Regions from separate parts of the Prauserella oleivorans genome, predicted to be linked through region 2. Evidence: riboswitches for the same ligand, from Rfam matches in the RefSeq annotation. Region 2 holds a riboswitch; the other holds the start of a gene.

Region 1 (7,072 bases), 650 kb from region 2:
CCCAACGTCGGCGTCGTCCCGCTGCCCGACCCACGCCTGGACAAGCTCGCCGAGATGTTCGGCTCGGCGAAAGTCGTGCCGGCCACCGTGTCGTTTGTGGACATCGCGGGCATCGTGAAGGGCGCGTCGGAGGGTGCCGGGCTCGGCAACAAGTTCCTCGCCAACATCCGCGAGGCCAACGCGATCTGCCAGGTCATCCGGGTGTTCGACGACCCCGACGTGACCCACGTGGACGGCCGGATCGACCCGATGTCCGACATCGAGACGATCAACACCGAGCTCATCCTCGCGGACCTGCAGACGCTCGACAAGGCGCTGCCGCGGATGGAGAAGGAAGCTCGCACCAAGAAGGACGCGCGGCCGGCGTTCGAGAACACCCAGCGCGCGAAGGAGATCCTCGACTCCGGGCGCACGCTCTTCGCCGCGCAGAACGCGGTCGATCTCGACGGCCTGCGCGAGCTGAGCCTGCTCACCGCCAAGCCGTTCCTGTACGTCTTCAACGCCGACGAGGGCGTGCTCACCGACCAGGGCAAGCGGGACGAGCTGGCCAAGCTGGTGGAGCCGGCCGACGCGGTGTTTCTGGACGCGAAGGTCGAGGCCGAGCTGCTCGAGCTCGACGACGAGGAGTCCGTGCGGGAGCTGCTCGAGTCGGTGGGCCAGCCGGAGCCGGGCCTGCATGCGCTGGCCCGTGCCGGGTTCCACACGCTCGGCCTGCAGACCTACCTCACGGCGGGGCCGAAGGAGGCGCGCGCGTGGACCATCCCGCAGGGCGCCACCGCTCCCCAGGCCGCGGGCGTCATCCACACCGATTTCGAGCGCGGTTTCATCAAGGCCGAGGTCGTGTCGTTCGACGATCTGGTCGAGGCCGGTTCCATGGCGGCGGCCCGCGCGGCGGGCAAGGTCCGCATGGAGGGCAAGGACTACGTGATGGCCGACGGCGACGTCGTGGAGTTCCGCTTCAACGTCTGACGCGGCCGGTCACGTCCGCGGCCGCCAGCGCTTCCACACCGCCGTACCCGTGGCGCGGGTCTTGCCGCCCCAGTGGATGTGGGACACCACCGTCATCTCGGACTCGGCGACCGAGGTGAGTTCCGCGGTCAGCTCCACCGGCTCCCGCAGCGGTGTCGGGCGCAGGAACCGGACGTCGAGTCCGGCCGTGACGAACGCCAGGTCGGCGCCGGGAGCCGGTTTCCAGCCACGCCGGTGTGCCTCCAGCATCACGGCGGCGGCTCCATGGCAGTCGAGCACGGTCGACACGATGCCCCCGTTGAGGAAACCCGCGCCGTTGTCGTGCTCCGGCCACGGCGTGAACGTCGCGCTCACGACGCCGTCGACCTCGAAGCTGCGCAGCCGGAGCCCGCGCGCGTTGGCGGGTCCGCAGCCGAAGCAGTTCAGCGCCGGGTAGTACGTCTCCTGGATGCTCGTCCCGGAGGCACGGGACTGCGGATCGGCGGTCATGGCGACATCATTCCAAGTTCGCCAACCGCGGCCGGGCGGCCTGGGCGCCTATCGTCGGGGTGAGGGAAGGAGGGAATCGATGCCCGCACCCGAACACCCGCGCCCCGACGACCCTCCGGAGCGGCCCGGTCACCAGCCGCCGTTCCCGCGCCGCCGGAAGCCGGAGGGCGCGGCGGAGCAGTACCCGCACGAGACGCCCACGCGCTATCCCGGCAGCGGCGCGCGAATCGAGGGTCTCCCGGAGCCCCCGCGCCCGGCCCCGGAGCCACCAGAAGAGTAAGTGACGGCTTACGGTTGACCGTGGCTTACCGTTCGTCGATACTGGCCGAGTGTCCGGTTACGCTGCTGCCGCGCTCGACGCGCTCGGTGACCCCAACCGCCGCCTGATCCTCGAGCGGCTGGCCGAGCGACCGCAGGCCGTGGGTGTGCTCGCCGCGACCCTGCCGATCTCGCGGCCTGCCGTGTCGCAGCACCTGCGTGTACTGAAGCAAGCCGGCCTCGTCCGCGAATCGGTGGAGGGCACCCGGCACGTCTACCGGGTCGATCCCGCCGGGTTCGCGACCGTTCAGGACTATCTCGGCCGCTTCTGGTCGACCACAATGGACAACTTCGCCCGCCTCGCGGCCGCCGAGGCGGAACGGTCCGGCGAGCCCGGAGAGAGGGCGTGACATGGGTACCGAGTCGATCCCCGAGGTGGAGGTGCGCCGGTCGGTGACCGTGCCGCTCAGCGTTCACCGCGCGTTCGCGCTGTTCACCACCCGCATGACCGAATTCTGGCCACCGGAGCACTCGATCAGCGAGGCCGCGATCGCCGAGGTGGTGATCGAGCCGCGCGTGGGTGGCCGGTGGTACGAACGCGGCGTCGACGGCAGCGAATGCACGTGGGGTCGCGTGGCGGAATGGGAACCGCCCGTGCGGGTGGTTCTGCTGTGGCAGATCGGAGCGAACTGGCAGTACGACCCCGACCTGGAAACCGAGGTCGAGGTGACCTTCACCGAGGAGACGGCCGGGCGCACGCGGCTGGAGCTCCGGCACCGGCACCTGGAGCGCTACGGCGACCAGGCCGACGCGATGTACGCGATCTTCGACTCTCCCGGCGGCTGGGGTGGCACGCTGGACCGGCTCGCGGCGGTGGCGTCATGACCGCGCTGGCGCTCGCCCGGGACGAACGCGCCGACCTGGCGGCGTTCCTCGCGACGCTGACCCCCGAGGAGTGGGAGCAGCCGAGCCTGTGCGAGGGCTGGCGCGTCCGGGACGTCGTCGTGCACCTGCTGAGCTACGAGGACCTCGACCGGCGTGGGCTCGTCCGGCAGTTCGCCCGCGGGTGGTTCCGGCCGAGTCGGGTGAACCAGGTCGGGGTCGCCGAGTATCGCGGCCGGACACCGGACGAGCTGCTCGAGCGGCTGAACACCCATCTGACGCCGCGTGGTCTCACCGCAGGCTTCGGCGGGCTCATCGGGCTGCTCGACGGGCTGATCCACCACCAGGACATCCGCCGCGCCCTCGGCAAGCCGCGCGAGGTCCCGGCCGAGCGGCTGCGGGCCGTGCTGCCGCTGGCGGTCGTCGCGCCGCCGATCCGGGGGTTCTGGCGCTCTCGTGGACTCCGGGTGGTGGCCGAGGACCTGGACTGGGCGAAGGGTCGCGGACCCGAGGTGCGGGGCAACGGGGAACCGCTGGTCATGGCCATCGCCGGCCGCCGCGGGGTGGTCGACGAGCTGACGGGCCCGGGCAAGGCGAAGCTCGCCGCGCGGATCAGGGAGTGACCGCCGGGCGGCCGTGTGCGGGGTGCGAACGACCGGCGGCCATGACGTGACATGTGCCGCCGGTGCCGTCGCGGAGAACCCGTTTCTCAGCCTGCCGCGGCGAGCAGGATGACGAACAGCAGGGTGACCGTGGTGGCGAACGCCGTCACCAGGGCTTGCGTGCGCGGGTCGAGAACGGGGGCGCGGTGCATCAATGGCTCCCCAAGGGCCGAGTGGATGGATTCACCCGTGAGAGCGCCTCGATCATCGGCACTGTTAGCGTCGCGCCGGAAATGTGACTCAGCCCACGCCGCCCTCGTGCTGTCGGCGGTGTCCCTTCGCGGTGTAGTAGAGCACCGCGCACGCCAGCGCGATCATCATCCCGAACGCTGTGCTGCCGACGACGAGTGCCTGGGTGATCTCGTCCCACGGGGCCGACGCCGCCTGCTCGGTCTTCTCGGTCGCCGCGGCGGCGGGCAGCACTCCCGCGCCCAGGGCCATCAGAACCATCAGCCCCAGTGCCGCCATGATCCGGAATCGACGTGGCGACTGTGGCTCGTGCCGGCGTCCCGAGCGGTCGGATCCGTTGGTACCAAAGCTGAATCGGCTCATTCGCACTCCCTCCTGTCGTGGTGGTACCCAGGGAACGCACGACGACAAACAAAGGTTGCCGAGTGGCCGCATCGCGCCCGAGATCACATGGATTCGATGGCGTTGTCGATCTCGCCCGCCAGCGAGACGTCCTTCTCCGTCAGGCCGCCCGCCGAATGCGTGCTGAGCGTGAAATGCACGGTGCGCCAGCGGATGTCGATGTCGGGATGGTGGTTCTCGCTCTCCGCGATCTCGGCGACGCGGTTGACGACTTGAATCGCCTGCGGGAAGCTCGCGAGCTTCGCCTCGCGGGTGATCGAATCGCCGACCCTGCGCCAGTGCGGAAGGTGCTCGAGTGCCTTCTGGATGCGGTCGTCGTCGAGTAGCTCTGCCATGTGTCCAATGGTGAGCCCGGAGCGAGTACGCTGCACGTTTGCCACGGGAGTCCGGCCTGGCCGGGCTGAGAGGTGGGCGCGAGCCCACGACCGTTCGCACCTGATCCGGATCATGCCGGCGCAGGGAGGCGCACTCTCCTTGCCGGACGACGCCGGGCACGACGAGGAGGGTTGATGAAGTTCCTTCGCCGAGCGGCGGTCCTGACACTCGCCGGCGCACTCACCGCAGGCTGCACGTTGTTCACCGGGAACGGCGAGGACGAGCAGGGCCCGACCACGGTCACCCTCGCCACGCACGAGTCGTTCGCCGCACCGCAAGGCGTGCTGGACGCCTTCGAGCAGCAGTCGGGCATCCGCATCCGGGTCGTCAAGCAGGGCGACGCGGGAGAGCTCGCCAACAAGCTCGTGCTCACGAAGGCCAACCCGATCGCCGACGTCGCCTACGGCATCGACTCCACCTTCGCGTCGCGCACGCTCGCCGAGGGTGTCTTCGCGCCCTACACCAGCCCGGAGGCCGACCGCGGTCCGCAGCGGTACTCGATCGATTCCCGCAACCGGCTCTCGGCGGTCGATGTCGGCGACGTGTGCGTGAACATCGACCGGACCTGGTTCGCCGAGCGGAACCTGCCCGAGCCGCAGACCTTCGACGACCTCGCCGACCCCCGCTACCGCGACCTGCTGGTGGTCGAGAACCCCGCGACCTCCTCGCCGGGACTGGCGTTCCTGCTCGCCACGATCGCGCGGTACGGCGAGAACGGCTGGTACGACTACTGGTCTCGGCTCAAGGACAACGGCGTGCAGGTGGTGAGCGGCTGGACCGAGGCCTACACCCAGCAGTTCTCCGGTTCGTCGGGTCGGGGCCCGCGGCCGATCGTCGTCTCCTACGCCTCGTCGCCCGCCGCGGAGATCGGAGAGGACGGGAAGTCGCGCACCAAGGCACTGCTCGACACCTGCTATCGGCAGGTGGAGTACGCGGGCGTGCTCGCGAACACCGAGCGGGAGGAGGCGGCGGGCCGCGTCGTCGACTTCCTGCTCTCGCACCAGTTCCAGGCGACCGTCGCGGAGAACATGTACGTCTACCCGGCACGGGAGGGCGTCGCGTTGCCGTCCGGCTGGGCCCAGGCCGCGCCGCTGCCGCAGTCGCCCGCGTCGCTGCCCGGGGAGCGCGTGCAGGCCGGGCGCGAACAGTGGATCGAGCGATGGCGCGGGTTGCTGCAAGGCTAGCCGGCGGCACGGCGCTCGCCGGGCTGCCGATCGTCTTCCTCACCGTCTTCTTCGCGTGGCCGGTGGTGGCGATCGTGCGGCTCGGCTTCACCAACGGCGGCGTCACGTCGACCCTCGCCGAGGCCCAGACGTGGGAGCTCGCCGGATTCACCGTCGCGCAGGCGGCGGCGTCGACGCTCGTCGCGCTCGTCGCGGGCATGCCGGTGGCGTTCCTGCTCGCGCGGGTGCGGTTGCGCGTGGTCGGTGTGGTGCGCACGTTCCTGCTGGTGCCGTTCGTGCTGCCGACCGTGGTGGTCGGGCTGGCGTTCAAGGCGCTCTGGCCCGGCGGCGGCGTGGGTGCCATCGTGCTCGCCAACGCGTTCTTCAACGTCGCCGTCGTGGCGCGCACCGTCGGCGGGCTGTGGGCGCACCTCGACCGGCGCGGTGAGGACGCTGCGCGGGCGCTCGGCGCGTCCCCGTGGCGGGCCTTCCGGTCGGTGACGCTGCCCGCGCTGATGCCCGCCGTCGCGTCGTCGGCCGCGGTGGTGTTCCTCTTCTGCGCCACCAGCTTCGGGGTGGTGCTCATGCTCGGTGGCGCGCGGTACCGCACGCTGGAGACCGAGATCTACGTGCGCACCGTCGACCTGCTGGACCTCTCCGGCGCGGCCGCGCTGTCGCTGGTGCAGCTGGGCGCGGTGATCGCGGCGCTGGTGATCGGCGCGGTCGCGCGCAGGCGACGCGAGACGGCGGCCCGCCTGCGCGCGCGTGCGGAGACGGCACGCCGGCCCGAGGGCGGGGAGTGGTGGGTGGTGCTCGCCGCGTTCGGCGTGCTGGCGTTGCTGCTGGTGCCCATCGGGGCGCTGCTCGTCCGCTCACTGTCCACTCGGGACGGCTGGGGTCTCGACGGCTACCGTGCGCTGGCCGGCTTCGGGGAGCGGGGCGCGCTGAACGTCACCGGCTGGGATGCCGCACTGAACTCGCTGCGCACCGCGTCCGACGCGACGGTGCTGGCCGTCGCCGTCGGGGTGCTCGCCGCCGTCGCCCTGGTGGCGTTGCGCAGGTCACGGGAGCGTGGTGCCCGCGCCGCGGGCGAGGTGCTGGACGCCGCGCTCATGCTCCCGCTGGGCGTCTCGGCGGTGACGGTCGGGTTCGGCTACCTGATCACGCTCGGCGCGCTGCCCGGCGACCTGCGGACGTCACCACTGCTGGTGCCGTTCGCGCAGGCGCTGGTGATCATCCCGCTGGTGATCCGCATGGTGCTGCCGGTGCTGCGATCGGTCGACGAGCGGCTCCGGCAGGCGGCGGCGACCCTGGGCGCCGGGCCGGTCCGCGTGTGGCGGGAGGTCGACCTGCCGCTGGCCGCGCGGTCGCTGGCGGCCGCGGCGGCGTTCGGCTACGTCGTCGCACTGGGCGAGTTCGGCGCGACGAGTTTCCTGGCCCGGCCCGACGCCCCGACACTGCCGGTGGCGATCGGCGCGCTGATGAGCAGACCGGGAGAGGTGAACAGTCAGATGGCCTACGCCGCGTGCACACTGCTCATGCTCGTCACCGCTCTGGTGGCCACCGTGATCGACCGGCTGCGGTCGCCGCACGCGCAGGTGGGGGAGTTCTAGATGCTGACCGTGGACGGGCTCACCGCGGCCTATGGGTCGTTCACCGCCGTCGCGGACGTGCGGCTGGAGA
Region 2 (7,072 bases):
ATCCGGCGCGTGACTCTACGCGCCCGGCTGCGCCGGCTGGTCGAGGACCGCCGGTTCCAGAACCTCGTCATCGCCGTGATCATCGTCAACGCGGTCACGCTGGCGCTGGAGACCTCGCGCGACATCGTGGCCGGTTACGGCGGCCTGCTGCACACGGTCGACTACATCGCGCTGGGCATCTTCGTCGCCGAGCTGCTCGCGAAGATCTACGTCTACCGCGGCGCCTTCTTCCGCGACGGCTGGAACCTCTTCGACCTGGTGGTGGTCGGGATCGCGCTCGTACCCGCGAGCGGACCGTTCGCGGTGCTGCGGGCGCTGCGGATCCTGCGCGTGCTGCGGCTGGTCTCGCTGGTCCCGTCGATGCGCAAGGTGGTGGCCGGGCTGCTGGCCGCGGTGCCCGGCATGGCCTCGATCGCCGCGCTGCTCGGGCTGATCGTCTTCGTGGCGGGCGTGATGGCGACGAAGCTGTTCGGCGGCATCGTGCCGGACGACTTCGGCGACCTCGGCACGTCGCTGTTCACGCTGTTCCAGGTGATGACCGGCGAAGCCTGGCCCGACATCGCCGATGCCGTCATGGAACGGGCACCGATGGCGTGGATCTTCTTCGTCGTCTACATCCTCGTGTCGAGCTTCGCGGTGCTGAACCTGTTCATCGCCGTGGTGGTGAGCGCGATGGAGGAACAGCTGCGCGATGAGATCCGCGAGGAAGAGGACCGGCAGGCCGCCGAGCAGGCGGCGGTCAACGAGCAGATTCTTGCGGAACTGCGGGCGCTGCGCGCCGAGGTCGCGCGGCTGCGCGAGCGGCAGCCCGACCCGAGCTGACCCCTCACTCCCCGTCGTCGAGCAGTGCCTCCAGCGCGGGCAGCGCGTCGATGAGGGCCTGGCGATCCCGGTCGGACAGGTTGTCGATGCGCCTGCCCAGCTCGTGCACGCGCGTGGAGCGGACGCCGCTGAGCAGCTGCTCGCCTTCCTCGGTGAGGGTCGCGAGCCAGGCCCGCCGGTCGGCGGGATCGGACTCCCGGCGCACGTATCCGGCCTCGACGAGCGAGGCGACGATCCGCGACATCGTCGCGGCGGCCACGCCCTCCTTTGCGGCGAGGTCGCCCAGCCGCAGCTGCCCGTGCGCGCCGAGCGTGGCCATGGCCGAGATGGCCCCGTGGCCGGGCCCGGGCGAACCGGCCTGACGCAGTGATCGCGACAGCCTGCCGATCGTCAGGAACAGCCTGCGTGGGATGTCGTTCGGCGTGGTCACCTGCGCTCCTTCGGGTACGCGCGCCTGAGATCGCGTTCACGATACGTGGCCCGGGCGCGCGGGCGCGTCAATCCGGTCAGCGCGGCGGAGACGAGGCCTGCGCCCAGAACCGCTGCGGCACGCGGCCGGCCTGTCGCGCGAGCCTGCCCGCCGTCACCGCGGCCCGCATGGCGTGCGCCATCCGTTCGGGGTCCTGCGCCCGCGTGACCGCCGTCGACAACAGCACGGCGTCGCACCCCAGCTCCATGGCCAAGGCGGCATCGGACGCAGTGCCGATGCCGGCGTCGAGGATGATCGGCACGCCGGCCCTGGCGACGATCAGCTCGATGTTGTGCGGGTTGCGGATGCCGAGGCCGGTGCCGATCGGCGCGCCGAGCGGCATCACGGCGGCGCAGCCGGCCTCCTCGAGCCGCAGAGCCAGCACCGGGTCGTCGTTGGTGTAGACGAGGACGGTGAAGCCCTCGGCCACGAGTTGTTCGGCGGCGTCGAGGGTCTCGACCGGGTCGGGCAGCAGCGTGCGGTCGTCGGCGTGCACCTCGAGCTTGACGAGGTCGGTGCCGAGTGCCTCCCGGGCGAGCTGGGCCGTGAGCACGGCTTCGGCGGCCGTGCGGCAGCCGGCCGTGTTCGGCAGCAGGGTGATGCCGAGCCTGCGCAGCAGATCGAGCACGCCCGACCCGCCCTCGGCGTCGGCGCGGCGCATCGCGACGGTGGTCAGCTCGGTGCCGGACGCCACGAGCGCCCGTTCGAGAACGTTCAGGTTCGCGGCGCCGCCCGTGCCGATGATGAGGCGTGAACTCAGCTTGAGATCGCCGATCACCAGCGTCTCGCCGCTCTCGGAGTTCATGTCGGTCATCGTCAACCTCCCTGGACGGCCGTGAGGATCTCCAACCGCGCGCCGTCCGGCACGACGACACGGGCCCACTCCGCGCGCCGCACGACCTGGCCGTCGAGCGCGACCGCGACACCCTCGCGCGCGGTGCCGAGCGCCTCCAGCAGGTCGGCGACGGTGCTGCCGTCGGGGAACTCCCGGGCGTCCCCGTTGACTGTGATCCGCATCAGACTCGTTCCTCACTGCGCATGCGTTCGGGATGTGCCGCGGTGACCCCCGGCGGTGGCTCCGTGCCCGCGAGCCAGGCCAGCACGGCGTCGGCGGTGACGGGTGCGAGCAGCAGGCCGTTGCGGTGATGCCCGGTGGCCGCGAACACGCCGTCGCCGAGTTCGCCGAGGTAGGGCAGGTTGTCCGCGCTGCCCGCGCGGAGACCCGCGGCGGTCTCGGTGAGCTCGTACTCGGCGATGCCGGGGAAGACGCGTTCGGCGTTGTCGAGCAGTCGGCGCACGCCCCGGGCGGTGACGGCCGTGTCGAAGCCCGCCTCGTACTGCGTGGCGCCGAGCACCAGCTCGCCGTGCTCGCGTGGCACGAGGTAGACGGGCTCGCCTTCCACCATCGCGCGGACCGTGTGCCGCGGCGGTGGCAGCGTCAGCCTCCGGGAGCGCAGGCGCAGGATCTCGCCCTTGAGCGGCCGGACATGCCCGGCGAGCCGGGGAGCGAGCCGTCCGCTCCACGCCCCGGCGGCGAGCACGACGAGCTCGGCGGCGTGGCCCGCCGTCGCGGTCCGCACCACTCCGGGTTCGAGTGCCACGACCTCCTCGGCCACGAACTCGGCACCGTGCGCGCGGGCGGCGCCGCGCAGGGCGTCGAGCAGCCTGCGGTTGTCGACGGCCAGGTCGCCGGGCACCAGCAGGCCCGCGGTGACGGAGCTGCCGAGCCCGGGTTCGGCGTGCCGCAGCTGCCTGCCGGTCACGTAGGTGGCCTCGCGGCCCAGGCCGTGCAGGTAGTCGGCGAGGATCCGCAGCTGCTCGGCGTCGGCGCGGTCGAATGCGGCCACGACGGTCCCGGCCAGGGACAAGCCCGGGTCGAACCCGTCGGCCCGTAGCTCCTCGGCGAAGCGGGGCCAGCGGCGCAGCGATTCCTCGCCGAGCTCGAGGACGTCTTCCTCACCCGGCCACGCCTCGGTCACCGGGGCGAGCATCCCGCCCGCGACCCAGGAGGCGGCCTGGCCGGGCCGGGGGTCGAACACGGTCACGCGATGCCCGGCGGCGGCGGCACGCCAGGCGACGGCCAGGCCGATGACGCCGGCACCGACGACCGTGAGGTGGGGTTGGCTGGGCACTGTCGATCACGCTCCCTGCGCCGGCATGACCCGGATCAGGTTCCACGGTCGGAGCTGCTGCTCCCTCTCAGCCCGTTTGCGGGGCTCCCGTGCGGACGTCACCAACATACAGGGCCGTACTACGGTGACGCCATGCCCGGCCTCAACGGTGATCAGATCCGCCGGCGTCTGGCGGACGCCCGGCTGTACCTGTGCACGGACGCCCGCAGTACACGTGGCGACCTCGCGGAGTTCGTCGACGCCGCGCTCGCGGGTGGCGTCGACATCGTCCAGCTGCGCGACAAGACGAGCGGCGCGCCGCTGGAAGCGCGGTTCGAGCTCCAGGCGCTGGAAGTGTTGGCGGAGGCGTGCGCGCGCCACGGGGCGCTGCTGGCGGTGAACGACCGAGCGGACGTGGCCCTGGCCGTGGACGCCGACGTGCTCCACCTCGGCCAGGATGACCTGCCGGTGGATCTCGCGCGCCGCATCGTCGGGGACGGTCCGGTGATCGGCCGGTCCACCCACTCGCTGGACCAGGCGCGGGCGGCGGCGGTGGAGCCGGGTGTCGACTACTTCTGCGTCGGGCCGTGCTGGCCGACACCGACGAAGCCCGGACGCGAGGCACCCGGGCTGGAGCTGGTGCGGGCCGTGGCCGCCGAGATCGGCACGCCACGGCCCTGGTTCGCCATCGGAGGGATCGACGCGCAGCGCCTGCCGGAGGTCGTGGCGGCCGGGGCGGACCGGGCGGTGGTCGTCCGGGCCGTCACCGAGGCCGACGACCCCCAGGCCGCCGCGACCGGCCTGCGAGAGGCGCTCAGCCGCCCTCGCTCGGAGTGACCTCGGCACCTCCGCCGGACTCGCCGCCGAGGCCCGGCAGCGGAACGCTCTCGGTTTCCTCCTGCGTCGGCTCGGGCTGCTCCTCGACCGGGCTGCTGGGCTCGGTCGGTTCGACCGGCTCCGACTGCTCCGTCGGCTGCTGCTCCTCGGACGGCACCGGCGTGCCGGACTCCGTAGGCTCGTAGGTCGGCTCGGTCTCGTCGCCGGGCTGCTGCTGCTCGCTCGGCGCGGGCGTCTGCTCCTGCTCCTGCTGCCGGCCCGGGTCCTCGCGGTACTCGGACTGGCCGGACGTGTTGCCGACCAGCTGTCCCACCGTGCTGCGGCCCTGACCCGACACCGAGCTACCGGTCGCCAGCTCGAACCCGGTGAGGATGAACATGCCGATCACGAACGCCGCGACGCTGGTTCCCAGCACCACCGGCCACCGGCGCTTCAGCCAGCCCCATTTGTCCTGCTCGGTCGCATCCGGCTGCCCGGCCTGCTGCGCACCGAGGTAGACGGTCTGCTGCTCGCTGCCCGGGGCGGCGATGTAGCGCGTCTGCTCCTCCCCCAGCGGGCCGATCCGACGCGTGCGGTCGTCGCCCGGAGCAGCGATGTAGCGGGTCCGTTCGTCGCCCAGCGGACCGATCCGCCGGGTCCGTTCGTCCTGCGGTTCGGCCAATCGGGTGGTCGGCGGCGCCGAACTCTGGTTCGCCGCGGACGTCCGTCCGGGCGAGCCCTGGACACGGGTCTGCCACCCTCTGGCGTCGGTGATGGCGGCCGCCATCGCCTTGGCCTTCTTCGTCGCCTCCTTGGTCTTGCGCAGCGACCGCAGGTACACCTCGCTGCCGACCGTGCTCAGGACGCTCATGACACCGGTGCCGATCACCGTCCCGTAGACGCCGAAGAACGAGCACAGAAACGCCGCGGTCGTCGCCGCCAGCCCCGCGGCGATCAACTGCGCGGGTTTGAGACCGGACTTCTCCGATTCCTCGTCCTCTCTCTTTTCCTTCTTCTCCTCAGCCATGATTCCGATCGCTCACGCGGACTCCCCATCTCCAACACTCCAACGTTGAAAACGCCACGGATGCTCCCGGCGTTGCCAGAAGTGAGCACGAACACGGCGCAATTTCGAGTCCACAAAGGACTGTCAGCGGCTCACAGATTCTTCACGTGGCGTAGCCGTGCGGAGCACGTTGTCGCGAATCCCCGTCGCGAGCGCCGCCCCGGTGACGGCAAGCCCAAGACATACCCACAACGCGGTGCGCCAACCCGCCGTCAGGGCGACCGGATCGGAATACGCCGCGCCGCTCAGCCCGGCCACGGCGGGCAGCACCGCGACGGCCAGCAGGTTCCCGCTGCGGGCGATGGCGTTGTTCACCCCGGACGCCACGCCGGCATGGCGATCGGGCGCCGCGGCCAGCACGGTCGCCGTCACGGGCGCCACCACCGTGGCGAGGCCGAGCCCGAAGACGGTCACCGCCGGGAGCACCGTGCCCACGTAGGACGAACCGGGCGCGACCCGCTGCAGCAGCCACATCCCGAGTGCGAGCAGTAACGGGCCGGCGACCAGCTGCGTACGCGGGCCGATCCGCTGGGCGAGAGCGCCGGAACGTCCGGACAACGCGACCATCAACGCGGTGACGGGCAGCCCGGCCGCGCCAGCTTCGAGGGGTGAGTACCCGAGCGAGGTCTGCAGCTGCAGAACGAGCAGCATCATCACGCCGCCGAGCGCGGCGTACACGACGAGGGTGAGCGCGTTGGAGAACGTGAACGTCCGGTCGGCGAACAGGCTCGGCGGGACGAGCGGATCTCGCGAGCGCAGCTGGACGACCACGAACGCGGCCAGGGCCAGCGCTCCGCCAACCGCCGCGGTGAGCACGAGCGGGTCGTCGAATCCGCGGGGCGGCGCCTCCACCAACGCGCCGGTGACCCCGGCCAGACCGAGCGCACAGAGGACGGTCGAGAGTGTGTCCGGCCTGCCCTGCCCGCGCGCGTCGCAGGACTCCGGAACGTAGCGGTGCGCCAGCCACACGCAGACCGCCGCCAGCGGCAGGTTCACCAGGAACGCCAGCCGCCACGACCACGCCTGCACCAGCAGCCCGCCCACCAGCGGCCCCAGCGCCGCCGCGACGCCACCGAGGCCGGACCACGCGCCGATCGCCCGCGCCCGGTCCTGCCGCGCGAACGACGCCTGCAGGATCGCCAGCGAACCCGGCGTCAGCAGCGCGCCACCGACGCCCTGCAGAACCCGCGCCCCGACCAGCAGTTCCGTGGTCGGCGCGATGCCGCAAAGCAGCGACGCGGCACCGAACCAGACGATGCCGAGCTGGAACACCCGCCGCCTGCCGTAGCGGTCGCCGAGTGCTCCGGCGACGAGGATGAGCGAGGCGAGCGCGAGCAGGTAGCCGTCGAGGATCCACTGCAACCCCGAGACCGAGGCGGCCAGTTCCTCACCCATCCGGGGCAGGGCGACGTTGACCACGGTGCCGTCGAGCATCACCATCCCGGAGCCGAGGACGGTGGTGGCCAGGACACCGCGCGCGGCCGAGGTGCCCCAGCGGACGGTCACGGCCTGGTCAGCGTGGTGACGAACTTGTACCGGTCACCGCGGTAGATCGAGCGCACGTACTCCACGGGCTTGCCGTCGGCGCCGAACGAGTGCCGGGACAGCAGCAGCACCGGCATTCCGACGTCGGCACCGAGGAGCTCGGCCTCCTGCGGTCCCGCGAGCGAGGTCTCGATGGTCTCCTCCGCCCGCGTGAGCTCGACGCCGTAGCGCTCCTTCAGCGCCTCGTACAGCGAACCACCCTCGGTGATCTGCCTGCGCAAGCCGCGGAAGCGCGCCAGCGGC

Evidence for each region. A riboswitch is a leader RNA that binds a small molecule or an ion and turns the genes downstream of it on or off. The one in region 2 is predicted to bind thiamine pyrophosphate.
Region 1: linked by a shared signal. The riboswitch ahead of ACFSZT_RS10945 (thiamine ABC transporter substrate-binding protein) and the one ahead of thiO (glycine oxidase ThiO) in region 2 are both predicted to bind thiamine pyrophosphate.

The regions. Positions count from the first base shown of each region.
Region 1 covers NZ_JBHUNT010000001.1:2,199,003-2,206,074, forward strand. Annotated here, with positions in the region: gene ychF (redox-regulated ATPase YchF) at 1-969, shown strand, start outside; gene ACFSZT_RS10910 (PaaI family thioesterase) at 979-1,458, opposite strand; gene ACFSZT_RS10915 (hypothetical protein) at 1,538-1,738, shown strand; gene ACFSZT_RS10920 (ArsR/SmtB family transcription factor) at 1,788-2,126, shown strand; gene ACFSZT_RS10925 (SRPBCC family protein) at 2,128-2,601, shown strand; gene ACFSZT_RS10930 (maleylpyruvate isomerase family mycothiol-dependent enzyme) at 2,598-3,221, shown strand; gene ACFSZT_RS10935 (hypothetical protein) at 3,501-3,728, opposite strand; gene ACFSZT_RS10940 (4a-hydroxytetrahydrobiopterin dehydratase) at 3,896-4,186, opposite strand; TPP riboswitch at 4,220-4,330, shown strand; gene ACFSZT_RS10945 (thiamine ABC transporter substrate-binding protein) at 4,361-5,410, shown strand; gene ACFSZT_RS10950 (ABC transporter permease) at 5,386-7,002, shown strand; gene ACFSZT_RS10955 (ABC transporter ATP-binding protein) at 7,003-7,072, shown strand, end outside.
Region 2 covers NZ_JBHUNT010000001.1:1,553,004-1,560,075, reverse strand. Annotated here, with positions in the region: gene ACFSZT_RS07750 (ion transporter) at 10-822, shown strand; gene ACFSZT_RS07745 (MarR family winged helix-turn-helix transcriptional regulator) at 827-1,252, opposite strand; gene thiG (thiazole synthase) at 1,329-2,105, opposite strand; gene thiS (sulfur carrier protein ThiS) at 2,108-2,308, opposite strand; gene thiO (glycine oxidase ThiO) at 2,308-3,423, opposite strand; TPP riboswitch at 3,419-3,524, opposite strand; gene thiE (thiamine phosphate synthase) at 3,556-4,239, shown strand; gene ACFSZT_RS07720 (hypothetical protein) at 4,217-5,245, opposite strand; gene ACFSZT_RS07715 (MFS transporter) at 5,369-6,790, opposite strand; gene ACFSZT_RS07710 (GntR family transcriptional regulator) at 6,787-7,072, opposite strand, start outside.